One region of the Streptomyces sp. NPDC005262 genome, then DNA from elsewhere that is predicted to be linked to it. Evidence: riboswitches for the same ligand, from Rfam matches in the RefSeq annotation. Region 1 holds a riboswitch; each other region holds the start of a gene.
What was found. Region 1 has a riboswitch for thiamine pyrophosphate ahead of thiO (glycine oxidase ThiO). Riboswitches for the same ligand answer to the same signal wherever they lie in the genome.

Region 1 (2,185 bases):
GATCCGGGCCACCGGGGCGCCGGTGAGGAGTTCGGCACCGCTCTGCGCGTACCAGCGGGCCATCGGGGCGGCGACCTCGGCGGGCAGGACGCCCGCGAGCGGCCGGTCGGCGGCCTCGACGACGGTGACCTCGCAGCCCGCGGCACGGGCTACGGTGGCGAATTCGGCGCCGATCCAGCCCGCGCCGACGACCACGACGGTGTGCTGCTGGTCGAGGACCGGCCGCAGCCGTGCGGCGTCGTCGAGGGTGCGCAGCAGATGGACGCCGGGCACCCCCTCGGAGCCCGGCAGCACCACCGGTTCGGCGCCGGAGGCGATGACCAGGACGTCGTACGGTACGGGGCCCGCCAGGGTGTCCAGTTCGTGCGCGTCGGCCCGTACGCCGGTCACGTCACGGCCCAGTTGCAGCTCGATGTCCAGCTCTTCGAAGTCGATGTCGAGGGCGGAGCCTTCGGCCGTGCCGAGCAGTACCGCCTTGGACAGCGGGGGCCGGTCGTACGGCTGGTGGGGTTCGGCACCGATCAGGACGACCGGGCCGGTGAAGCCCTGTTCCCGCAGCGCCACCGCGGTCTGCGCGCCGGCCATGCCCGCACCGACGATGACGACGCGGCGCTCTGTCCGCCGGCCCGGCTGCTCTGTCTGCTGCTCGCTCACTTGTCCACCTTAAGCATCTGACGAACCATCAGGTTGTGAGTTCCTCGACCACGCTGGTCCCGCTGCCCTCCTGCGACTCCCATTCCCAGTGCTCCTCCAGCCGCACCCGGCCGTCCGCAAGGACGACGACGATGGAGACGCAGTGTCCGGAGGAGGTCGTTCCGTCGTGCTTCAACTGGACGTAGCGGAAGTCGAGTCGATCGCCGGTGCGGGTGCCGACGAGATGGCCCCGGACCACGTCCCCGCCCGCGTAGTCGGCCCAGATCACCCACTTCTCCTCGTGGTACGTGAAGCGAGTCCGGGTGCCGACCTGACCCGGCGCCTGGTCGGCGACCGGCGAGAGGACAAGTCCGTCGAGTGAACGGGCCACGGTGGCTGCTCCCTTACTCGGGCCGGGTGACGGGGTTTAGGGTGGCCACCGTAAGACACTCGCGGGAGCCCGGACGCACCGGGCTGAGAGGGAGGCTGGACGGCCTCCGACCGTACGAACCTGATCCGGGTCATGCCGGCGAAGGGAGGGGCTGGACGCCCATGCGATCCACCGGGAGCACATCCGCAGACGGATCCGGCGTAGCCGGATCCGACGTCCTCGTCATCGGGGGCGGGATCATCGGTCTGGTGACCGCCTGGCGGGCGGCGCAGTGCGGCCTGCGCACCGCGGTCGTCGACCCCGACCCGGGCGGTGGTGCCGCCCGCGTCGCAGCCGGAATGCTCGCCGCCGTCACCGAACTCCACTACGGCGAGCAGATGCTGCTCGGTCTCAATGTCGCCTCCGCGGCGCGGTATCCGGCCTTCGCGGCCGAGCTGGAGACGGCGAGCGGCCAGGACATCGGCTTCCGGGCCTGCGGCACCCTCGCGGTCGCCCTGGATTCCGACGACCGCGCCCATCTGCGGGAACTGCACGCGCTCCAGCACCGTTCGGGGCTGCAGTCGGAGTGGCTCACCGGCCGCGAGTGCCGCCGCCTGGAACCGATGCTGGCGCCAGGTGTACGCGGCGGTCTGCGGGTCGACGGCGACCACCAGGTCGACCCCCGCCGGCTGGCCGCCGCCCTGCTGACCGCCTGCGAACGGGCCGGGGTGGTCTTCCACCGCGACCGGGCGGAACGCCTGTTGGTGGTGCGCGACCGGGCCGCCGGAGCCGTACTGGCAGCCGGCACGGAGCTCGAAGCCGACCAGATCGTGCTCGCCGCGGGCAGCCTCAGCGGGCGGCTCGCGGGCCTGCCGGCCGAGGTGGTGCCGCCCGTCCGGCCGGTCAAGGGACAGGTGCTGCGGCTGACCGTGCCCGCCGCGTACGCGCCGTTCCTCACCCGGACCGTACGGGCCGTGGTCCGCGGCAGCCATGTCTATCTCGTCCCGCGCGCGAACGGCGAGCTGGTCGTCGGCGCCACCAGCGAGGAGATGGGCTGGGACACCACGGTCACGGCGGGCGGGGTGTACGAGCTGCTGCGCGACGCCCATGAGCTGGTGCCCGGCATCACCGAACTGCCGCTCACCGAGACCCGGGCCGGCCTGCGCCCCGCCTCCCCCGACA
Region 2 (2,185 bases), on a different contig from region 1:
CCCCACCAGGCGATCATCGCGGCGCCGATGCCCGAGGTGATGTGGTCGTACGCCGGGGCCACATCGGTGGTCAGCGGGCCGAGCGTGTAGAACGGCGCCTCCTCGCAGATCTCCTGCTGGAGGTCGATGTTCTCCTTGATCTTGTGCATCGGGACATGGCCCGGACCCTCGATCATCGTCTGGACGCCGAACCGCTTGGCGGTCGTGTTGAGTTCGCCGAGCGTGCGCAGTTCGGCGAACTGCGCCTCGTCGTTGGCGTCGGCGATCGAGCCGGGACGCAGCCCGTCGCCCAGCGAGTACGTGACGTCGTACGTCGCGAGGATCTCGCAGAGCTCCTCGAAGTTCTCGTACAGGAACGACTCCTTGTGGTGCGCCAGGCACCAGGCCGCCATGATCGAGCCGCCGCGGGAGACGATGCCGGTCTTACGGCGGGCTGTGAGCGGGACGTACGGGAGGCGCACGCCGGCATGGACCGTCATGTAGTCGACGCCCTGTTCGGCCTGCTCGATGACGGTGTCCTTATAGATCTCCCAGGTCAGTTCCTCCGCCCTGCCGTCGACCTTTTCGAGGGCCTGGTAGAGCGGAACGGTGCCGATCGGCACCGGTGAGTTACGCAGAACCCACTCACGGGTGGTGTGAATGTTGCGGCCGGTGGAGAGATCCATGACCGTGTCGGCGCCCCATCGCGTCGCCCACGTCATCTTCTCGACCTCCTCCTCGATGGAGGAGGTGACCGCCGAGTTGCCGATGTTGGCGTTGACCTTCACCAGGAACCGCTTACCGATGATCATCGGCTCGATCTCCGGGTGGTTGACGTTGGCCGGCAGGACCGCCCTGCCCGCGGCGATCTCCTCGCGTACGACCTCGGGTTCGACGTTCTCCCGGATCGCCACGTACTCCATCTCCGGGGTGATCTCGCCTCGGCGGGCGTACGCGAGCTGGGTCACCGGCTGTCCGTCGCGGCTGCGGCGCGGCTGCCGTGGGCGACCGGGGAAGACCGCGTCGAGGTTGCGCAGTCCGCCGCGCGGCGAGGTGTGCTTGAGCCCGTCGTCCTCGGGGCGGACCGGGCGGCCCGCGTACTCCTCGGTGTCGCCGCGGGCGACGATCCAGTTCTCACGCAGCGGCGCGAGGCCGCGGCGGACGTCGGTGTCGGTGGTCGGATCGGTGTACGGCCCCGATGTGTCGTACAGCGTCACGGAGTTGCCGTTGGTCAGGTGCACCTGCCGGACCGGCACCCGGAGGTCCGGGCGCGAGCCCTGGACGTATCCCTTGTGCCAGCCGATGGACTTTCCGGCCTCGTCGCTCTGGTTCGAGGCAGGCGTGCGTGCGTCCGATGTGGTCATGAGACCTACTCCCTACGCCGGCATTACCCGGTAACAGGTTCGGCGGTCGGCGCAGCCTGTCCCGTACGGATGTACGGATATCAGCGCCCTCTCAGCCCGGTGCTCCGAGCTCCCGCGTGTACAAAGGTGTCATCACGCTAGCGCCCTTCGAGGCGTACTGAACAGTGGACCCCTGCTCTTCTTGCGATGATCCCCCGGTGACGTCCCCTCGAAATGACTCCGGACCGCAGGACCACCAGCACGGTCACTCGCACAGCCACGGGCCTGCCGCGCCGGTCTCGAAACATCTGCGCAAGGTCATCGCTGCCGTCCTGATCCCGTTCACCACCGCCGTCGTCGTCGGGCTGGTGGTGCTCTGGCCGGGCGGTGCACCCGCGCACGAGCGCACCGGCGTCGGCTTCGACCGGCAGACCCAGCAGGCCACGGTGGTGAAGGTCGACAAGGTCGACTGCAAGGACGTGAACGCCGCGCAGACCCCGGCCACCGGCAACACCACGACACCGTCGGGGAACGCCACTACCGGCCAGGAGCCGGGGTTGTGCGAGAAGGCCACGATCGAGGTGACGACCGGCCACGACAAGGGAAGAACCTTCGTCGAGATCGTCCAGCCCGACGCGCCACGGCAGTTGCACGAGGGACAGGGCGTGATCGTCGCGTACGCCCCCGACGCGCCCCATGACCTTCAGTACTCCGTGACGGACGTGGACCGGAAGGTCCCGATGGCTCTGCTGGCCGGGATCTTCGCTCTCGCAGTGGTCGTGGTGGGCAGGCTGCGCGGGGTGATGGCGTTGATCGCGCTCGCCGTGTCGTTCGCCGTGCTGACCCTGTTCATCCTCCCCGCG
Region 3 (2,185 bases), on a different contig from region 1:
GGCTGGATATCCGTCTTCCCCCCGGACGGACCGCCGGTCACCGAGCGGTTCGGGGCCCCGGACTCGCCGCTGCTCCAGGGCGAGGCGTACTTCGAGGTGCCGGGGGTCCGGGCGACGCCCCGGCTGCTGGAGGGCACCGCGGGCGCGATCACCTGGCGGCTGGCGGTCACCGGGGGCGGAGAGCCTCTCTACACCTTTCCGCGCTGGTCCTGGCAGCGTGAACTCCTGCCCGCCGCCCAGATCGTGCCTGCCCCTGACGCCATTTTCGACGGTGAACTCGTCGTCGGAGAACGGCGGTTCACCCTCTCGGGCGCCGTGGGGGGCGTCGCCAGGATCGCCGGTCACGGCAATGCCCAGCGGTGGGCGTGGCTCCATGCGGGCCTCGGCGGAGGGGACGTACTGGAAGTGGTGGCCGCCGTCGCCCGCCGTCCCACCATGCGGTGGCTGCCACCGCTGCCCATGCTTCAGCTGCGGATCGGTGGCACCGACTGGCCGCGCGACCCGTTGCTGACCGCTCCACTGCTGCGTGCGCGGATCGGGCTGCCCGACTGGTCGGTCGCAGGCGGCACCGCGCGGCGCAGGGTGCGGATCGATGTCACCCAGGATCCGGCCGACTGTGTGTCGCTCTCCTACACCGACCCCGACGGAGCGACCGCCACGTGCACCAACACGGAACGAGCCATCGTCGACGTGATCGTCGAACGCCGCACCGGGCTGCACCGCTTCGAGGTGGAACACCGCTGGCATCTGGATCGCACGGGTCACGCGGAGGTGGGGACGCGACCGTGAGCACGGCGCGCCGCAGCCGTGACGCGGACCACGCGTCCACGCCCCGGGGGTTCCCACCGAGTCGTCCGCCACACAGACCTCGGTGCAGGTGGGCGACGGGACCGGGTTAGTCTGACCGTCGTACCGGACACGGGGTGCCCTACCCGAGGGCTGAGATCACACCCGTCGAACCTGAACCAGTTCGCACTGGCGGAGGGATGTCTTTCATGCCTTTGACGCATGTTTCCGGCGGGCTGCCTGCCGACGGCCGACAGACCGTTTTCGACGGACGGATGCCCGCGGCGCCCGGCGACCTCCGCGTCGAGACGCACGGCATCGAGCCGGTCCCCGAGAGCAACCGCTACGGCGGTCCCGGGCGCCTGTTCACCGTGTGGTTCGCCCCCAATCTGACCATGACCGGCGTATTCACCGGCACCGTCGGCATCGCCCTCGGCCTGGACTTCGCCACCGCGCTCGCCGCCGTCGTGCTGGGCACGGTGATCGGCGCGGTGCCCACCGCCTACCTGGGCACCTGGGGGAGCCAGACCGGTGCCGGGCAGCTGCCGCTGGCCCGGCTCGCCTTCGGCCGGGCCGTCACGGTGCCCGGCATCCTGCAGTGGCTGTCCTCGGTCGCCTGGGACGCGCTGATCGGACTGTTCGGCGGGGACGCGCTCGCGCGGCTGTGCGGCTGGCCGTTCTGGCTCGGCGTCCTGGCCATGATGCTGGCCCAGGGCGCCCTCGGCGTCCTGGGCTACGAGGCCATCCACCGGCTCCAGATCGTCATGACCTTCGTGCTCGCCGCCGCGTTCGCGCTGATCGCCTGGCGGCTGCTCGACGGTGTCCATCCGGTCGGCGCCGGCACCGCGCATGGTGCCGACCAGGCCCGCGCGTTCGTCCTGACCAGCACCATCGCGCTGAGTCTGGCCCTGTCCTGGGCCCCGTACGCCAGCGACTTCAGCCGCTATCTGCCACGCACCACCTCGCGCCCGCGCATGTTCTGGTTCACGCTGCTCGGCCTCGTGGTGTCCTTCGTGGCCGTCCAGGCCCTCGGGCTGCTGGGCGCGTCCGTGCTGACCGACCAGACCGCAGCAGGGGTGGACAAGCTGCTGGGCGGTGGGGTGTTGGGCGCGTTCGGGCTGCTCGCCGTCGCGCTGGCGGCGCTCTGCAGCAACGCCATGAACGACTACAGCGGTTCCTTGGCTCTGCAGACCGTCGGTGTGCGCCTTCCCCGCCCGGCGGCCGCCGCCCTCGCCGCCGTGCTCGGCTTCCCTCTGGTCCTGTGGATGCACGCTGCCGACACCACTGCCCGCTTCCAGAACGTGCTGCTGTTCGTCGGCTACTGGATCCCCGGATTCGTGGCGATCGTCATCGTCGACTGGATCGCCCGGGCACGGGCACGGGGCGGTGCGGCGATCGA
Region 4 (2,185 bases), on a different contig from region 1:
TAAGCCCGGAGAACTCACTTTCGTCGCGCCCCGCGGAGCCAAGAAGCCGCCGCGGCACCTCGCCGACCTCACGCCCGCCGAGCGCAAGGAAGCCGTCGCCGCGATCGGCGAGAAGCCTTTCCGCGCGCAGCAGCTGTCGCAGCACTACTTCGCGCGGTACGCGCACGACCCGGCGGAGTGGACCAACATCCCGGCCGGATCGCGGGACAAGCTCGCCGAGGCGATGTTCCCCGACCTGATGTCCGTGGTCCGGCACATCAGCTGTGACGACGACACCACCCGTAAGACGCTGTGGAAGCTGCATGACGGGACGCTGGTCGAGTCCGTCCTCATGCGGTACCCGGAGCGGGTGACGATGTGTATCTCGTCGCAGGCCGGATGCGGGATGAACTGCCCGTTCTGCGCGACGGGGCAGGCCGGTCTGGACCGCAATCTGTCGACCGCCGAGATCGTCCACCAGATCGTGGACGGCATGCGGGCGCTGCGCGACGGAGAGGTGCCGGGCGGGCCGGCCCGGCTCTCCAACATCGTCTTCATGGGCATGGGCGAGCCCCTGGCGAACTACAAGCGGGTGGTCGGCGCGATCCGCCGGCTGACCGACCCCGAGCCGGACGGTCTCGGCCTGTCGCAGCGCGGGATCACCGTCTCCACCGTGGGCCTGGTGCCGGCCATGCTGCGCTTCGCGGACGAGGGCTTCAAGTGCCGGCTCGCGGTGTCGCTGCATGCGCCGGACGACGAGCTGCGGGACACGCTGGTTCCGGTGAACACGCGCTGGAAGGTCCGCGAGGTGCTCGACGCGGCATGGGAGTACGCGGAGAAGTCCGGCCGCCGGATCTCCATCGAGTACGCGCTGATCCGGGACATCAACGACCATGCCTGGCGTGGTGACCTGCTCGGCCGGCTCCTCAAGGGCAAGCGCGTGCATGTCAACCTGATTCCGTTGAACCCGACGCCCGGCTCGAAGTGGACGGCTTCGCGGCCCGAGGACGAGAAGGCCTTCGTCGAGGCGATCGCCGCCCACGGGGTGCCCGTGACCGTGCGGGACACCCGCGGTCAGGAGATCGACGGGGCGTGCGGGCAGCTGGCGGCATCCGAGCGCTGAAAACGGCCCGTGTAATCTGGGCCGAAATCAATTTCATATTCCGACAGGGGAGCGCCACAGCGCTGAGAGTGCGGCACCGACGACAGGCTGGCCGCAGACCCTCTGAACCTCGCCCGGGTCATTCCGGGTAGGAAGTTCGGTCATCAACTCATGCTGTTGCGCCCTGCCCGCCTCCCGGCGGGCAGGGCCGCGTCTCTTCCTGGTCCAACCCAGGAGGAATCAACAATGAGCACCACCAGTACCACGCGCCGCACCAAGCAGCTTGCGGCGACGGCCGTCACGGCCGCGCTCGGCGTCACGGCACTCGCCGGCTGCGGCAGTTCCGACGGCTCGGCCGCCGGGTCCGGCGGCACAAAGGGCTCCGGGTCCAAGACCGTGACCCTGGTCAGCCACGACTCCTTCAACGCCTCCAAGGACGTACTGAAGGCGTTCACCGAGGAGACCGGCTACACCGTCAAGGTGCTCAAGAGCGGTGACGCCGGTACCGCACTCAACCAGGAGATCCTGACGAAGGGCTCCCCGCGCGGCGATGTGTTCTTCGGCGTCGACAACACGCTGCTCTCCCGCGCCCTCGACAACGGTCTGTTCACGCCGTACGAAGCGAAGGGCAGCGACCGGGTCGCGGCCGACACCCAACTGGATGCGAACAGGCACCGCGTCACGCCGGTCGACACCGGCGACATCTGCATCAACTACGACAAGAAGTACTTCGCCGACAGGAAGCTCGCGCCGCCGACCACCTTCGACGACCTGGCGAAGCCCGCGTACAGGAACCTCCTCGTCACGGAGAACGCCGCGACCTCGTCGCCCGGGCTCGGCTTCCTGCTGGGCACCGTCGCCACCTACGGCGAGAACGGCTACCAGGATTACTGGAAGAAGCTGAAGAGCAACGGCGTCAAGGTCGTCGACGGCTGGGAGCAGGCGTACAACGAGGAGTTCTCCGGCTCAGCGGGCGGCAAGAAGGCCAAGGCCGACCGGCCGCTCGTCGTGTCGTACGCCTCCAGCCCGCCGGCCGAGGTGCTGTACGCGAAGCCGCAGCCGACCGAGGCCCCGACGGGGGTCGCGACCGGCACCTGCTTCCGC

Region 2: another riboswitch for thiamine pyrophosphate. It lies ahead of thiC (phosphomethylpyrimidine synthase ThiC); the one in region 1 lies ahead of thiO (glycine oxidase ThiO).
Region 3: another riboswitch for thiamine pyrophosphate. It lies ahead of ACFYP5_RS12830 (purine-cytosine permease family protein); the one in region 1 lies ahead of thiO (glycine oxidase ThiO).
Region 4: another riboswitch for thiamine pyrophosphate. It lies ahead of ACFYP5_RS30055 (thiamine ABC transporter substrate binding subunit); the one in region 1 lies ahead of thiO (glycine oxidase ThiO).

What each region holds. Positions count from the first base shown of each region.
Region 1 is NZ_JBIAKK010000002.1:375,613-377,797, forward strand. Features, by position in the region: gene ACFYP5_RS06880 (NAD(P)/FAD-dependent oxidoreductase) at 1-585, opposite strand, end outside; gene ACFYP5_RS06885 (hypothetical protein) at 683-1,024, opposite strand; TPP riboswitch at 1,076-1,188, shown strand; gene thiO (glycine oxidase ThiO) at 1,186-2,185, shown strand, end outside.
Region 2 is NZ_JBIAKK010000005.1:232,812-234,996, reverse strand. Features, by position in the region: gene thiC (phosphomethylpyrimidine synthase ThiC) at 1-1,343, opposite strand, end outside; TPP riboswitch at 1,336-1,469, opposite strand; gene ACFYP5_RS16285 (YibE/F family protein) at 1,541-2,185, shown strand, end outside.
Region 3 is NZ_JBIAKK010000003.1:632,086-634,270, forward strand. Features, by position in the region: gene ACFYP5_RS12825 (hypothetical protein) at 1-789, shown strand, start outside; TPP riboswitch at 910-1,004, shown strand; gene ACFYP5_RS12830 (purine-cytosine permease family protein) at 996-2,185, shown strand, end outside.
Region 4 is NZ_JBIAKK010000015.1:149,145-151,329, forward strand. Features, by position in the region: gene rlmN (23S rRNA (adenine(2503)-C(2))-methyltransferase RlmN) at 1-1,102, shown strand, start outside; TPP riboswitch at 1,138-1,254, shown strand; gene ACFYP5_RS30055 (thiamine ABC transporter substrate binding subunit) at 1,328-2,185, shown strand, end outside.